DNA from 2 places in the Dietzia sp. NPDC055340 genome. Region 2 is predicted to be linked to the other one. Evidence: riboswitches for the same ligand, from Rfam matches in the RefSeq annotation. Region 2 holds a riboswitch; the other holds the start of a gene.
What was found. Region 2 has a riboswitch for cyclic di-AMP ahead of ACWIFB_RS01700 (C40 family peptidase). Riboswitches for the same ligand answer to the same signal wherever they lie in the genome.
Positions count from the first base shown of each region.

Region 1: it holds a riboswitch for cyclic di-AMP, as region 2 does, so the genes downstream of both, ACWIFB_RS14050 (transglycosylase family protein) here and ACWIFB_RS01700 (C40 family peptidase) in region 2, are expected to answer to the same signal.

Region 1 is NZ_JBSHML010000019.1:58,646-66,299, reverse strand. Features, by position in the region: gene ACWIFB_RS14060 (helicase-associated domain-containing protein) at 1-1,360, opposite strand, end outside; gene ACWIFB_RS14055 (hypothetical protein) at 1,477-1,674, shown strand; gene ACWIFB_RS14050 (transglycosylase family protein) at 1,807-2,439, opposite strand; cyclic di-AMP (ydaO/yuaA leader) riboswitch at 2,453-2,607, opposite strand; gene ACWIFB_RS14045 (hypothetical protein) at 2,788-3,090, opposite strand; gene ACWIFB_RS14040 (cold-shock protein) at 3,220-3,627, shown strand; gene ACWIFB_RS14035 (DUF2771 family protein) at 3,714-4,256, opposite strand; gene ACWIFB_RS14030 (MFS transporter) at 4,253-5,797, opposite strand; gene ACWIFB_RS14025 (glutaminyl-peptide cyclotransferase) at 5,790-6,704, opposite strand; gene ACWIFB_RS14020 (DUF3027 domain-containing protein) at 6,762-7,654, shown strand, end outside.
Region 2 is NZ_JBSHML010000002.1:117,119-124,772, reverse strand. Features, by position in the region: gene qcrC (cytochrome bc1 complex diheme cytochrome c subunit) at 1-546, opposite strand, end outside; gene ctaE (aa3-type cytochrome oxidase subunit III) at 603-1,214, opposite strand; gene trpD (anthranilate phosphoribosyltransferase) at 1,507-2,568, shown strand; gene ACWIFB_RS01705 (DEDD exonuclease domain-containing protein) at 2,619-4,268, opposite strand; cyclic di-AMP (ydaO/yuaA leader) riboswitch at 4,733-4,884, shown strand; gene ACWIFB_RS01700 (C40 family peptidase) at 4,897-5,502, shown strand; gene ACWIFB_RS01695 (NlpC/P60 family protein) at 5,670-6,809, shown strand; gene ACWIFB_RS01690 (glycosyltransferase family 4 protein) at 6,864-7,654, shown strand, end outside.

The sequences.
Region 1 (7,654 bases), on a different contig from region 2:
GCGCACGTTCGGCGGCGGGAGGCGGGCCGACGGGATCGCCGAGTGCCGGGACGGTGCCGCCGCCTTCGAGTTCGGCGCCCACCCGCCACGGTGCGCGCGGCATGGACCACCACGCCAGGACCAGTTCGGCCCAGCGCCGGGCGGGCTCCCGGGCGGACCAGATGTCGGCGGCCTCGGTGGGAGCCCACACGGAGTCGTAGGCGATGTCCCCGACCTCGGTGTCGCCCACGGCGATGAGTCCGGCCGCCGCCAGGATCTCCAGCAGCAACGGGAGCTCGGACTCCTCCAGCTGCGCGGCCCGGGCGACGCGGCGCAGCTCGCGCACACCCACGCCGCCGGCCTTGAGCGTGGTCAACGGGATCGTCGACAGGGCGGCGAGGACGGAATCGCAGTGGTGCAGCAGGTCGAGCGCGGCCACGCCGCCCGAGGCATCGGCGTTCTTGGCGGCCTTGCCGGTGCGGCCGTCCACCGGGTCGGCCCACGCGGGCAGGTCCAGCAGTGACGGGCCGCTGGTGGCGCCGATCGTCGCGGACGCGGAGGCGGAAGCGGTGCCGGAAGCAGTCGCTGCGGAAGCGGTGGCGGGACGCGCGCCGTGGCGCGCCCGGTCCAGGGCGTGGGCGCGCGGGATGACCACCTCGCCGGGGCCCGACCCGGCCCGGTCGCCGGCCGGGCCCCGGCCGCTGGGTCCGCTGGCGCCTGCGTCCCCGCCGGTGGTGATCTCGGCGAGGCCTGCGGCGGCGAGCTCGGCGGCCGCGGCCCGGACGGACTCGGACGCGCCGGATCCCAGCGCACCGACCGGGGAACGGCCGCGGGCGATCGCCTCGAGCACACCCGACGCCGGAACGGACAATCCCGCCCACGCCTCCTCGAGCGAGGTCCCGGCGGGTTCGCCCGGGTGCGGCGCCACCACAGGTGCGGCAGCGATTGCCGACGCGGTGACCGGAACCAGCCGGGCACCGTCCTCCTCTCCCCAGATCAGGGCGAGGTCCCGGAGACGGGCGACGGCGGTGGGGAATGGGGCGGTGTCGTCGTCCTTGCGGTTTTTCTTTGACTTGTTGCTGCCGACCCCGAGACGTTCCGCGACCGCCGACAGGGGGACGGCCCCGGAATCGGCACCCAACGCGGCGGCCGTGGCCAGCACCAGTAGCTCCGGCCACGACAGCGTGCCCATCGCCCGCGCGGTGGACGCAGGCAACCGCAGCCGCGAGGCCAACACCTCCAGCGACGCGGGGGCGGGCGTGGCCACGTCCGGGCGCAGGGTGCACATGCGCACGAGGGCGTCGTCGGACTGCTCGGCGAGCCAGGCGGGAAAGCCCGGTTCGCCGGCGCTCGGGCGGGACGTGGCGCGGGAGGTCGACATGATCCGTCCCAGCCTAGTGACGTCGGCGCGGGTGTGCGCGCGTGCGCCGGGCGAGGGCCGTGACGGTATCCGACCCACTTGCTGACACAGTGCGCCCGAGGTGAGAGACTTGCAGCGTGGCTGCCAAGAAGAAACTGACCTATGACAACCCGGGATGGCCCGACGCCTCGTTCGGCGAGCACCCGGTCACCGAACTCGCCGCGCTGGTCGCGGGCGGACTGTCGCCGTTCGGCGAGGAGCGCTTCCCGCTCCCGCACGAGCGTCTGCACTACGTCCACCCGGAGACCGTGGTCAACAAGACCGTCCGGGCCTGACGCGGCGCCGACACAGCGGACAACGAAGGGCCGCCACTCCCTGGAGGGGGTGGCGGCCCTTTCGTGTGCGTCCGAACTAGGACGCGAGGCCCGTCGCGCCGTGGGTCGGTGGCCGACCCACGGCGTTGAGCATCAGTTCAGGTAGGTCGCGAAGAAGTTGTCGACCGCGTCCTGGTTGGCGGCGTAGGCGCTGTCGATGGCGTCCTGGTTGGCTTCGTAGGTCGGCAGGACCGGCAGCGCGATACCGCGGGCCACGGCCTCGTCGTGCAGCGTCTGGGCATGGTCGGCGGCGGTGACGGCCTCGGGGGCCTCCTCGGCCGCGGGAGCGGCCGGGGCCGGAGCCGGGTTCGGGGTGAGGTTGTTCACGTCACGCGGGGTCGGCGCGGAGTTCAGGCCCAGCTTGGACGAGCAGGCGGGCCAGGCGCCCCAGCCCTGGCCGGCCAGCGTCTTCTCGGCGATCGCGATCTGCTGCTCGCGCGAGGCCTGGTTGGCGGTCGGCGCGAACTGGGTGCCACCGTAGGCGGCCCAGGTGCCCTGCGAGAACTGCAGGCCGCCGTGGTAACCGTTGCCGGTGTTGATGCCCCAGTTGCCGCCGGACTCACACTGCGCGAGGCGGTCCCAGTCGGAATCCGGGGCGGCGTTGGCGCCGGGCGCGAAGGCCAGGCCGGCGGCCGAGAGGGCGGTGCCCGCGATGACGGCCTTGACGGCGGTCTTCGGCGCGGAGGAGGTGGTGGCGGCGCGGTGGCGTCCGGTGTTCGAGGTCATGTACGCGTCAGTCCTTTTCACTCTGTGCCTACGGGGTGAGCTGTCGGGTTCGGACGAGTGTGTCCGGCCGCCGCTGGCGGCTTCACCCCAAGGCGACCGTCTGGCCGCCGGGCCCGGCGTGGGCCCTGTCGGGTCCCCCGTCTCCGCCCGGTTAATGGATTGGTCACATCGGCCGCAGGGCGGAGTTCGGGGGTGCGTCCGATGCCAACTCGCTGACGAGTCTGGAAAGAACTGTAGCGGTTCGATGCGGGATCGTCACCATTCTGAAATAAAACCTGGTGGGACGGCGCGAATCGGTGAGTTGTTATCCCCACGTTACCTGGGGCGTTACCACAAAGGTGCCGTTTGTCACACCTTCGGCGGACGTGAACCCAGAATCGCGTACAGGAGTCCCAGGACGAATCCGGTCGGTGTGAACAGCATCGCGACCAGGTAGAGGATGGTCGGCGCGTCCCGGCCGAGGATCAACGGGGTGCCCGCAGCGATGATCGTGAAGATCACGCCGATGCTGAAGATCACCATTGCGGTGATGAAGAGACCACGACGACGAGGCGCCGTGCTGCTCGCCCCGGTCACGGAAGGGGCGGCCTCGGACCCGGCCGGGGCCCAGGGGTCGGTGGCATCTGTCGGGCGCTGGTCGTCGGAGCTCACAGGGGGCAGGGTACCGCCCCCGCCGGGACGGGTACCAACGCGGATGGCTATGTGGGTAGGGGTATTGTCGGAGCATCAGTTGAGGTCGTGGTCGCGCAGGTGCGCGCCTGTGTCTAGAGGGGGATCGCGGTGCCCAGCGGCAAGGTAAAGTGGTTCGACGCGGAGAAGGGCTTCGGCTTCCTGTCCCAGGAGGGCGGGGAAGACGTCTACGTGCGCGCCGACGCGCTGCCCGCCGGGGTCGAGACGCTGCGCCCGCGTCAGCGCGTCGAGTTCGACATGGTCTCCGGCCGCCGCGGCCCGCAGGCACTGCGCGTGGTGGTCCACGACGAGCCCGCCACCGCCGGCGCCGAGGAGCGAACCCCGCGCACCGGCCCCCGCCGCTCGGCCGACGAACTCCACGGCATGGTCGAGGACATGATCAAGGTGCTCGAGTCGACCGTGCAGCCCGAGCTGCGCCGAGGCCACCGGCCCGACGCCAAGGTCTCCGGCCGGGTCGCCTCCGTGCTCCGCGCGGTCGCCCGCGAACTGGAGCCGTAGCTTCCGGCCGGATGGCAGTCAGATAGCTGAACACAGATGCCGTGACGGCGCCGATCGAGATGATCGGCGCCGTTTCGCGTGCCGGGTCAGTCGGCCGCGGTACCGGCGCTGGCGCCGGCTGCGTCGGCGTAGAGGAAGCTCATCGACCACTCGCCGTTGAGGATGGTCGGCTCGCCGGCGGCGTCGTAGACCACCGGGACCGAGCGGATGGCCAGGCCCTCGATGCGGCCCTCCTCCTCGGTCTCCACCGGGATCAGCAACTCGCTGGCGCTGTTCGCCTCGACCGTGAAGTCGCGGGTGCCACCCTCGCGCACCTCGTAGACGTTCAGCGTGGAGTCCTTCAGTTCGGTCGGCAGACGCACCGTCAGCGTGTGCTCGCCGTGGATCAGGAACTCGGGCACCGGGTTGGTGTATGAGTTACCGTCCAGGTCCGTGGCGGTGAACGGCAGCGCCGACTGCTGCCCCCGGTCGGTGGCCACGGTGATCTGCGGCAGCACCCCGAACCGCGCCTCCGACCCCTTCCACGCACCGACGATCGCGGAGATCATGATGATCACCCACGCCAGGATCGCCCAGGTGATCGGGCGGACGCGGAGGCCGGTCGATTCGGAATCGCTGCTGGAGGTCACGGCTCTATTCTGCCGACGTCGTCGTCGTCGGACTCATCGGGGTCACCAGGGGTGGGGTCCCCTGGGGCGTGGGGGACGCCGGGCTCGCGGGGTGAGTGGGGCGCGCGAGGTGAGTGGGGCGCGCGAGGTGCGCGGGGCGCGCCGGGACCGTCGGCGACGCGCGGCTCACCGGGGAAGCGGGGCCGGTTGCCGCCGAGGCCGGGCACGAGGGTCGAGCCGCGCGCGGTGAGCAGCGACTGGGTGAACATCACCGCGGACATCACGGCGACCACCGAGAAGCCGATCGTGAAGTCCGGCGGCAGCAGCACGCCCAGCGCCCCGCCGAACACCCAGGCCAGCTGCAGCGCCGTCTCCGAACGGCCGAACGCCGACGAGCGGGCGGCGTCGGGGATGTCGGTCTGGATCGAGGAGTCGAGAGCGACCTTGCCCAGCGCACTGCCGATCGCCGCGACGAGGGCGAACACCGCCGCCATCCAGAGGGAGCCCAGGAACGCGGCCACGACCGCCGTCGACAGTGCGGCACCCGCGGAGACGGTGGCGATCCGGCCCGGTCGGCCCAGCGGCAGACGCGCGCCCACGGCGTTGCCGGCGAAGGTCCCCAGGCCGCCCGCGGCGCCGGCGATGGCCAGCAGTCCGGCCTGCTCGATGGCGGAGGCGTTCTCCTGCGCCTTGGCCACGAACGCCAGGAACAGGGTGAGGAAGCCGGTCATGAACCGCATCAGCGCCTCGGCCCACAGAGTGGCCAGCACGCCCCGGCCCAGCGGGCGCGTGAGCACCGCCTTGAGCCCGCGCGTCAGCGAGCCGCGCTCGACGCGCAGGGTGGCCGACTCTTCGTCGTGGGAGGCCTCGGCGCGCGGGGGGATCGTCATGGCGACGTACGCGGCCACCAGCGCGACCGCGGCCAGCAGCCACAGCGCGGCCCGCGAGTGCCAGATCCACGCCACCGCCGCGGCGGCCGCGCCCGCCACGACGCTGCCGCAGACGTGACCCAGCACGGTCAGCCGCGAGTTGGTGCGCACCAGGTCCAGTGCGGGCGGCAGCACGTGCGGCGTGATGGACGCCTTGACCACCCCGAACGTCTTGGACAGCACGAGCATCCCGAGCGCCAGCGGATAGAGCAGCCACGAGTCGAAGTTCAGTGCCAGGATCACCGCGAGCACCGCGCGCAGGGTGAACGTCAGCGACACGGTCAGGCGGCGGCCGCTGCGCAGCCGGTCCAGGGCGGGCCCGATCACCGGTGCGATGAGCGCGAACGGCGCGACCGTCACCAGGAGATACAGGGCGACGTTGCCGCGCGACTCGGCGGTGGCGGCGGAGAAGAACAGGGTGTTGGCCAGCGCCACCGCGAGGATCGCGTCACAGGCGAAGTTCGCGACCGTGACGTAGCTCAGTGGTGCGAGCCCGGAGCGGTCGGCGCCGTCGGCGTGGAAGACGCGGCGGGCGCCCCGGCCGACCGAGCCGGCGGCGCGGCGCGTCGAGGCGGCGGCCCGCCGGGAGTTGCCCGCGGCGCGGCTGTCCGGGCCGGTGGCGGCCTCACGCACCGAGGCGCACCTCGTACATCGTCGGCCACATCTTGCCGGTCACCAGCAGGTTCTCCGAGTCGGGCAGTGCGGCGATGCCGTTGAACACCGCGTCGGTGTGGTCCGGCCGGGGCTGCTGCAGGTGCGAGGCATCGTAGATGTCGGTGACCACGCCCGTCGCGGGGTCGATGCGGATGATCTCGCTGGTCATGAACACGTTCGCCAGCACGGAGCCGTTCACGCACTCGAGCTCGTTGATCCACGGCACCGGCTCCCCGCCCGCGGTCACGCTCACGGCCCCGGTGGGCTCGAAGGTCACCGGGTCGCGGAACGTCAGCTGGTCGGAGCCGTTGCTCATGATCAGCTGCTCGTCGTCGTAACACAGGCCCCAGCCCTCGCCCTCGTACCGCATCTCCTCGCGCACCTCGAGGGTCTGCGGGTCGCGGTCGTGCGCGACCTGGTTCTTCCAGGTCAGGGTCCACAGAGTCTCGGGGGTCAGGGCCAGGCCCTCGCCGAACTCACGGTCCGCCATCGGCACGGACACGGAGACGTCCCCGCCATCCAGCGGCCGGCGCTGGACCTGGGAGCCGCCGTAGGTGCCGGTCGACTCGTAGATCTGTCCGTCCGCCACCTCCAGGCCCTGGGTGAAGAGCCCCGGATCGTGGGGCATCTCGCGCACGACCTCGACGGTGCCGCGGTTCGGCTGCGGCTCGACCTGGCCCACCACGACATTGGGCGGCCAGGGTGAGACTGCCTCTCCGCCACCGCCACCGCCACCGCTGCTGCCGGCGCCGGCGGGCGCGCTCGACGACGCGAGCGAGGCCTCGGTCTCGGCGGGAGCGGGCTCACCAGACGAGCACGCCGTGAGGCCCCCGACGAGGGCGAGGGACAGCATGAGCGGACCGACGGGGCCGAGGAACCTGCGCATGACCCCAGGATGCCGCACGACGGGCCGGAACGTGACGTCCCGCCGCGGATGCGCATAATGGGAGGGGTGAACACCGAGGTAAGCACGGATCAGGAGGCGGGCGTCGTGGACGTCGACGACCAGTCGGCCGCCGCGGGCACCGACCCGGAGTCGGGCTTCGACGCGGCGCTGCGTGAGCGGCTGTCCTCCGGCGTGGAGGTGGCCCGCGCGGCAGTCGAGGAGTTCGCCGGCGCCGGCGTGGGGGAGCACCTCGGGTCCGAGGTCGAGGCCGCGTTCACCACCACCCATCGTTTCGGTGCGGATCTGTCCGGGTACCGCGGGTGGTACTGGGCGTGTGTGCTGGCGTTGGTGCCGGGCGGGGAGCTGACGGTCGACGAGATCGCGTTGCTGCCCGGGGACGAGGCGCTGATCGCGCCCGAGTGGGTGCCGTGGGATCAGCGGGTGCGTGCCGGCGACCTCGGTGCGGGGGACCTGCTCCCGCCTGGTGACGACGACGAGCGGCTCGTACCCGGACACACGCTCACCGGTGACGATGCCCTGGACGAGCTGGCCGGACCCATCGGTCTCGGTCGTGAGCAGCACCTGAGTCGGGAGGGCCGCGCCCTGGCGGCCGAGCGGTGGTCGGCCGTTCGCGGGCCGGACGCCGAGATCGCCCGCAGCGCCAAGTACCACTGTGGGAGCTGCGGTTTCCTGGTGCCGGTGGCGGGCTCGCTGAGCACCATGTTCGGGGTGTGCGCCAACGAGTTCTCGGCCGACGGCCAGGTGGTGCACCTGCAGTACGGCTGCGGCGCCCACAGCGCGGTGGAGAAGCCGAAGGACACGAGTCCCGCGATCCCGGACGCGTTCGACGACGCCGCCGTCGACGTGGTGGTCCTGCCGCAGCAGCTCAAGGCCGCCGCACAGGCGCGCGCAGAGGCCGATTCCGACCGGTCCGCCGGCGCCGATGCCGA
Region 2 (7,654 bases):
CTCGCCACCGCGGGCCAGCTCCTCGGCGCGGCTCTCCCCGGAGACGCCGCGCAGGCTCTCCTGGGCGATGGTGCCGTCGGGGTTGGTGATGATGCCCGGTCCGCCGCCGTACTGGTCGACGTAGGCGGCCAGGGCGACGATCTGGTGCTCGCTGTAGCGCGGCTTCTTGCGCTCGGCCTGGGCCTCGTTGTCCGCTGCCGGCATGCGACCGGAGTGCACCTGGAAGTAGACCGAACCCGCGCCGACGCCTACGAGCGAGGGGCCACGGTCCTCCACGCCCTGCAGGTTCTGTCCGTGGCAGGTGATGCAGGCGACGTCGTAGATCGACTTACCCTCGGCGATGAGCGCGGCCTGATCCTGCTGCGCGGTGGCCACCTGCGGCTCCGGGACCACGGCGGTCGCGATGGCTCCCGCGCCGAGCAGACCGGCGGCGATGACGAGCGCGCCGGTCGCCTTGCGGCGCCGCTTGGTGGAAGCAGTCCGCGTGGTGGCCGGCGCCGGTTCAGGCGCCGGCGAGTCCGCAGCGGATGGGTGAGGTGAGTTCATTGTGAGTTCCCTTTGGTGTTGGGACCTGCTGGACACAGCGTCCTGCGGCCAGCTGACTACTGAATGAAGTAGATGGTGACGAAGAGGCCGATCCAGACGACGTCGACGAAGTGCCAGTAGTACGACACGACGATCGCCGCGGTGGCCTGCGCCGGGGTGAAGCGCGACATCGTCGTACGCATCACGAGTACGACGAAGGCGACCACGCCGGCCGCCACGTGGAGTCCGTGGAATCCGGTGGTGATGAAGAAGACCGACCCGTAGACACTCGAGGAGATGGTGACGCCCTCGAGGTACAGGTACAGGTATTCGTAGGACTGGCCCAGCAGGAAGACCGTCCCCATGACCGCCGAGATCACGTACCACCGGCGTAGGCCGAAGACGTCGCCCTGTTCTGCCGCGAAGACACCCATCTGACAGGTGAACGACGACGCCACGAGGATGACGGTGATCGTCACGGCGAAGGGCACGTTGAGGTGCACCGGATAGGAGGGCCAGTCACCTCCCGAGTTCGCCTTGGAGACGAAGTACATCGCGAACAGGCCCGCGAAGAACATCAGCTCCTGGGACAGCCAGATGATGGTGCCCACACTGACCATGTTCGGCCGATTCAGCGAATGAACACGCTGGGCCATGGCCGATCCTGAGTTATCTACTGCGCTCGTCACGTGGCCAAGTATGACCCCTGAGGTGGGTGGAGTCTGCATGGACCCCCGAAATCGGCGTGTCCGCTCAGTGTTTCCGCAGGTCGTTTTCGAAACTTACTGGAAGCACCCCGGAAATCGTCCCCCTTGCAGGGGCTATCAGGGCACTCTCAGGCGTGCCTCCGGAACCTGCGTTCCGGTCTCATCCAGGGTGGGCGGTCGGCCCCGTCGGGCTGTGCGGTGGCACGATTGACGGCGAATGGTCGGCGTTGTCGAAGGCGTCGTGCGATCCGGTATTCGGAGGAGGTCGGTACACGTGGGCAGTTCGGCGACGTTCGACGGGGGGCACTCGTGGTCCGCGGTGCTCGGCACCCTGACCAGCGGTGAGGACCTCGATCCTGCCGCCGCCGGCTGGGCGATGGCCCGGATCATGGAGGGCGTCGCCTCCGACGCGCAGATCGGGGCATTCGGGGTCGCGCTCAAGATGAAGGGCGTGACGGGCCCGGAACTCGACGCGCTGTCCGCGACGATGCTCGATTACTCTCGCCGGGTACCCACCTCCCGCCCGTGTGTCGACATCGTGGGCACCGGCGGGGACCGTCAGGGGACGGTCAACATCTCCACCATGTCGTCGCTCGTGGTGAGCGCCTGCGGGGTACCGGTGGTCAAGCACGGCAACCGGGCCGCGTCGTCGAAGAGCGGCGGGGCCGACGTGCTGGAGGCGCTGGGGGTGGCGATCGACCTGGGGCCCGACGAGGTCGCCCGGTGCCTGGATGAGGTGGGGATCGCCTTCTGCTTCGCCCCCGTCTTCCATCCCGCCCTGCGCTTCGCGGCCGCGCCGCGCAAGGAGATCGGCATACCGACAGTGTTCAACATCCTCGGGCCGCTCACGAACCCGGCGTCCCCGATCGCGAATCTCATCGGGTGCGCGTTCGAGAATCTCATGCCGGTTATGGCCGAGGTGTTCGCGCGTCGGGAAAAGTCGGCCCTGGTCGTCCGCGGATCCGACGGGCTCGACGAGATCACCATGACCGGGGCGACACGCGTGTTGCGTGTCGCGGGCGGGCATGTCGACGAGGATTCAATCGAACCCGGGGATTTCGGCATGCAGACCTGCTCGATCGAGGAGTTGCGGGGCGGCGACGGCGAGCACAATGCGGGTGTTGCCCGCGATCTGCTCGCGGGCGTGAGAGGCCCGGTCCGTGATGCCGTGCTCCTGAACTCCGCGGCAGCCCTGGTGGCCTTCGACGGGCTGGACAGGGACGCGGACCTGGTGAGCGCCATGCGTTCTGCAGTGGATCGGGCGGCGGCGGCGATCGACGACGGCTCGGCGGCTCGGCTACTCGACACGTGGGCCCGGGTCAGTAGGGTTCGCTGACGCCGCTCTCCTGGGTGGGGGACCCGCGGCTGGCCCGTCCCTCGGGTGTGCTAACGCCCGCCGTTCGTCTCCGCGTGTTCCGACGCCGCGCGTTCGGCGCGCGAGGCCCAGTCGCTCACGGTGTGCGCGCCGTTCACGGGGAGTTGCCACGAGCCGGCGACGGACACGATGCGTGTGGGTGCGGAATCTATCCATCGGTGGACATTCCGCACCTGGTCCAGGGTCGCACCACCCAGCGGCCCGGGCCCGGGCCGCACTGACGTCGCCGCCGTGCGTAGCGCGTCGATGACCGGCATCGGCGAGGCGCCGGTGGGTACCGCTCCCGAGCCCGCGAGACGGCCGTGACGGATCACCGCCACCTCCCACCTCCCGCGGCCCGCTCTCTGGGCCAGGACCAGCTCGGTCAGGCCCGCGGTGGCAGCGAGTTCCTGGAGCCGGGTGAGGACACGGATGAGCATGGCGGTCCGGTCCCGTAGCCGGGCCGCGCGTTCGAAGCCGCCTTCCGCGGCGATGTCGTCCACTCTCGCCGTCAACGTCCGCAGGGGCCCGGAATCCTCTCCGGTCACCAGTGCGATCCAGTTCTGCGGTGTCGGTTCGGCCCCGAAGCCCATGACGAGGTCTTCCCATGCTGATCGCGCGTCCTCGGCTCGCCGGAACGGCCCCAACGCCAGATGGTCCTCCGGGATTCGGCTCACCCGTCCCTTCGTGCCCCGCCCGCGTGGTGGGGCGAGCCACCAGCCGCGCCGGGGAGCGCGGGACCGGCGGTTGAAGGGCGGTTGGAGCGAGTCGATCAACTGCTCTTCGACGCTCCATGCCTCGAGCAGGTGGGAGCACTCCACAGCCTCGACGGATTCCGCGAGTCCGACCATCGTTCGCATCCGCCCCCGGGTGTCACCGCCGGAGAAGTAGGAACGCGCTCGCCGCCGGACATCGACGGACGAGCCCACGTAGAGGGGGACGCCCTCACCGTCGCGGAAGACGTAGGCGCCGGAGCCGGTGGGCAGTGAGTCGGTGAGCGAGGCCCGACGACGGACCTCGGGGGACAATCGCCCGTCGTAGGAACGGAGCTCCGACAGCGTGGAGACCCCGCAGTCGCCCACCCTGGAGATGAGCGCGTGGAGGACGTCCACGGTCGCCCTGGCGTCCTGAAGGGCGCGGTGGTTCGGCTCGACGGCCGATCCGAGGTGCGCTGCGAGTGTCCCCAACCGGTGCCCCCGCGTCTCCCCGCTGTGCAGGATGCGGCGGGCGAGCGTGAGGGTGCACAGAGACAAGGGCTCGGGCCACTCGTTTCCTGTGGCGGATGCCGCTGCGCGAAGGAACCCGAGATCGAACCTGGCGTTGTGTGCCACCAGGACAGCTCCCCGGGAAAACTCGAGGAACGTCGCCATGACCTCGCCGAGCCGTGGCGCGTCGACGAGATCGCCGGGCAGGATCCCGGTGAGTCGGCTGATATGCGTGGGGAGGGGGCTGTCGATCGCGACGAAGGTGGACAGCTCCGCCTGTACTTCGCCGCCGCGTACCCGTACCGCGCCGACCTCGGTGATCTCATCGGTACCGGCTCGCGTGCCCGTCGTCTCCAGGTCGACGACGACGAAGGTGATCTCCGACAGCAGTGGTTCGAGCTCATCGAACGACGTCTGCACCCCCGGCGAGGTGGTCGACGGCGCCGATGCCGTCGGTGGAGAGATCGGTCGGGACATGCCGCAGACCGTAGCGTTCCGGTCCGACACTGCTGGCGCCCCGGCCGCTCGTCGAGGGGATGTCGTACCTGCTGTCTATGGTCCGGCCTGTCGGTCATCACGACACGCGGATCGCGGGTCGGTAACGGACGGGCAACGCGCCCGGGACGGAGTGTGAGATAGATCATGTTTTCATTGGACTGTGGACGATGCCCTGCGGCGGATCGCGGTTGCTCCGGATGTATCGTGGAGTTCCTGTGGTCGGAAAGCCCCCAGGTAGACGCCCTTTCTGCGGAGTCCTGCGGGTATGTTCTCGCCCCTGATGTCCGGTCTGCGATCGAGGTGCTGCGGGATGTCGGAATGGTCTCTTCCGTCGAGATCCTGGCTGCATTTCCCGCCGCATAGGCGATGGGCTGGACTTCGGCGAGACGTTTTCGTAACCTTTTCGAGACCTCGGAAGTCATCACCCGCCCACCGGTGGGGGGCCGAGGTCAACACCTAAGCACCGTCACGGTGCGCCGGGGAACCAAGAACTACTGGGGTGAATCGCCCGAGGGCCTCGAAGGTCCGAGAGTGTAGGACAGACTTCCGTGTCCGAACCCGTCAGCTAACCCGGTCGGTGTCGCAGGAAGAAAGAGGAAAGACTCTCGTGGGAGCCCACAGCATCAAGACCAGTTCGACCGGCCGTCGTGTGGCCGCAGCCGGACTGCTCGCCGCCGGAGCGGCCGTCGCCGGATCCGGTACCGCCGCCGCCGCACCCGTGACAGTCGACGTTCCCGTCGAGCTTCGTCTGCCGGGTGTGCCTTCTCAGGTCACCGTTGATCTGCCCGAGGGGATCGCCCTCCCCGCCGGTCTTCAGCAGGCCGCCGCGCCCGTGGAGGAGTTCGCAGCTCCCGCGCCGCAGGTCAGCACCGGCCAGAAGATCCTCGACGCGGCCTCGACCCGCGTCGGTTCCCCCTACGTCTGGGGCGCGACCGGGCCGGATTCCTTCGACTGCTCGGGCCTGACCTCGTGGGCGTACCAGCAGGCCGGGATCTCCATTCCGCGCACCAGCCAGGCCCAGGTCGGTGGCGGCACCCAGGTCTCCAAGGCCGATCTGCAGCCGGGTGACATCGTCGCCTTCTACAGTGGCGCCAGCCACGTGGGCATCTACGCCGGTAACGGCCAGGTCGTTCACGCACCGTACTCCGGCACCTCGGTCAGCTACGCCCCGCTGGACTCCATGCCGTTCTACGGCGCGACCCGCTACTACTGATCGGGTCCCCCGCACTTCGCAGACCCCGCTGATCCTGGTGAGGAACCAGGACCAGCGGGGTCTTGTCGTCTGTAACATTCGTTTCCGGACAACCGATGCCACCCTTGACGTCCGTGATCGCGGACGGATCCGGCATCCCACCGATTCGAGAGTTCGACCCACATCAGATGACTCGCAGTCTCATCGCGGCCGTCGGCGCGGCGACCGTGGCACTTTCGCTCACCTTCGGGGCTGTCGCGTCCGCGCAGCCGGCGCTTCCCGCCCCGCGGGTTCCTGCTGATGCCGTTCCCTCCGACGAGCCGGGGGGTGGGGACGATCAACTGGCCGGCGAGGCCGAGACCGACGATTCTCCGATGGCAGGAGGGAGCCGAGGCCTCGCGGACGCCGGGGAGGACCTCGCGGAGCTGTCGCGCTTGTCGGAAGAGGCCGGAGCGCTGGGCGAGGAACTCCACCTGGCCCGCGCGGAACTGGAGCGCTCGGTCGCCGATCGGGACCGCCTGGAACGTGCGGCGGGTGTCGCGGCGGCAGCCGCGGCGGCCGCGGACGGGACCGCTCGCCGGGACCAGTCACTCGTCGACCACCTGGCGGCGATGAGATATCGCGGCGGCGACACCGGCGCGACCCGTGCTGCTGTTCTCGCCGAGAGCCCGCGGGACCTGGTCCACCGACTCGATGCGCTCAGCCGTCTCTCCGGCGCCACCACCACGGCCCTGGACGCGTCCAGGGCCGCCTCTGTCGATGCCGCGAGGCTCCGGGAGGAGGCGACGGGGGCTGCTGATGCGGCGAGGGCGGTCGCAGAGGACACGCGGAAGAGGATGGAAGAGCTCGACCGGCGCTCGGATGAGATGCGGGCCCGGATGGACGAGGTCCGGCGGCGGGTCGACGCCCTGTCTGATTCCCAGCGCGCGCTGTGGATCGGCGGGCCGATGGTCCCGGAGGGTTACGTCGCCCCTCCGGTCGACGGGATCAACTCCGCTGCACTCCGGACCGCTCTGACCCGGCTGGGGTCTCCGTACTCCTGGGGCGCCACCGGGCCGTCGGAGTTCGACTGTTCCGGGCTCATGGTGTGGTCGTACGCCCGGGAGGGCAAGCCGCTGCCTCGCTCGAGTCAGGCGCAGGCCGCAGCCGGGGCGCCGGTCGCACCGGCGGACATGCAGCCGGGTGACCTGGTGATCTACTACCCGGGCGCCACGCACGTCGGAATGTACGCCGGTGACGGACTGGTTCTCCACGCACCGACCTACGGGGTCCCCGTCAAGCTCGAGAAGGTCGACGCGATGCCGATCAGCGGCATCCGCCGGTACTGAGAGAACGGCAGGTCGGGCGGGTGTCCGGCCTCCCGTGTGGCAGGCTCGGAGTCGATGACGAAGACCCTGCTGATCACCAACGACTACCCGCCGAGGCCCGGGGGCATCCAGTCGTACCTCGAGACGTATCTGGAACACCTCGACCCTGACGACGTCGCGGTGTTGGCGTCGACCTTCCGCGGTGACGAATCCACCCGATACGACGAGTCGAAGCCGTATCTGGTGGAGCGGGTGCCGACGGAGATGCTGCTGCCGACGCCGGATCTGGCCGGTCGGGCCCGCCGCCTGGCCGAGGACTTCGGCGCCAGCACCATCTGGTTCGGCGCGGCCGCCCCACTGGCCGCGATGGCCCCGGTACTGAGGGCCGGGCCGGTGAACCGCATCGTGGCCAGCACCCACGGGCACGAGGTGGGATGGTCGATGCTGCCCGGCTCTCGGCAGGTACTCCGGGTGATCGGCGACTCCACGGACGCCGTGACCTACGTCAGCGACTACACCCGCCGCCGGTTCGCGTCCGCATTCGGGCCGAGGGCCAGGTTGGTGCACCAGCCCGGAGGGGTCGACACTGACCGGTTCCGTCCGAGCCCGTCGGCCCGGAAGGCGATCCGTCAGCGCTATGGGGTGGCCGATCGTGACGTAATTGTGTGCTTGTCCCGTCTCGTGCCGCGAAAAGGCCAGGACATGCTGATCAGGGCCCTGCCGGAGATCGCCCGACGGGTGCCGGGGGCGGTGCTCGTCGTAGTCGGGGGAGGCCCGTACCGGCGAACACTCGAAGGCCTGGCGCGGCGTCACGGCGTCACCGACCGCGTGATCTTCACCGGTCGCATCCCCGCCGAGGAGATCGT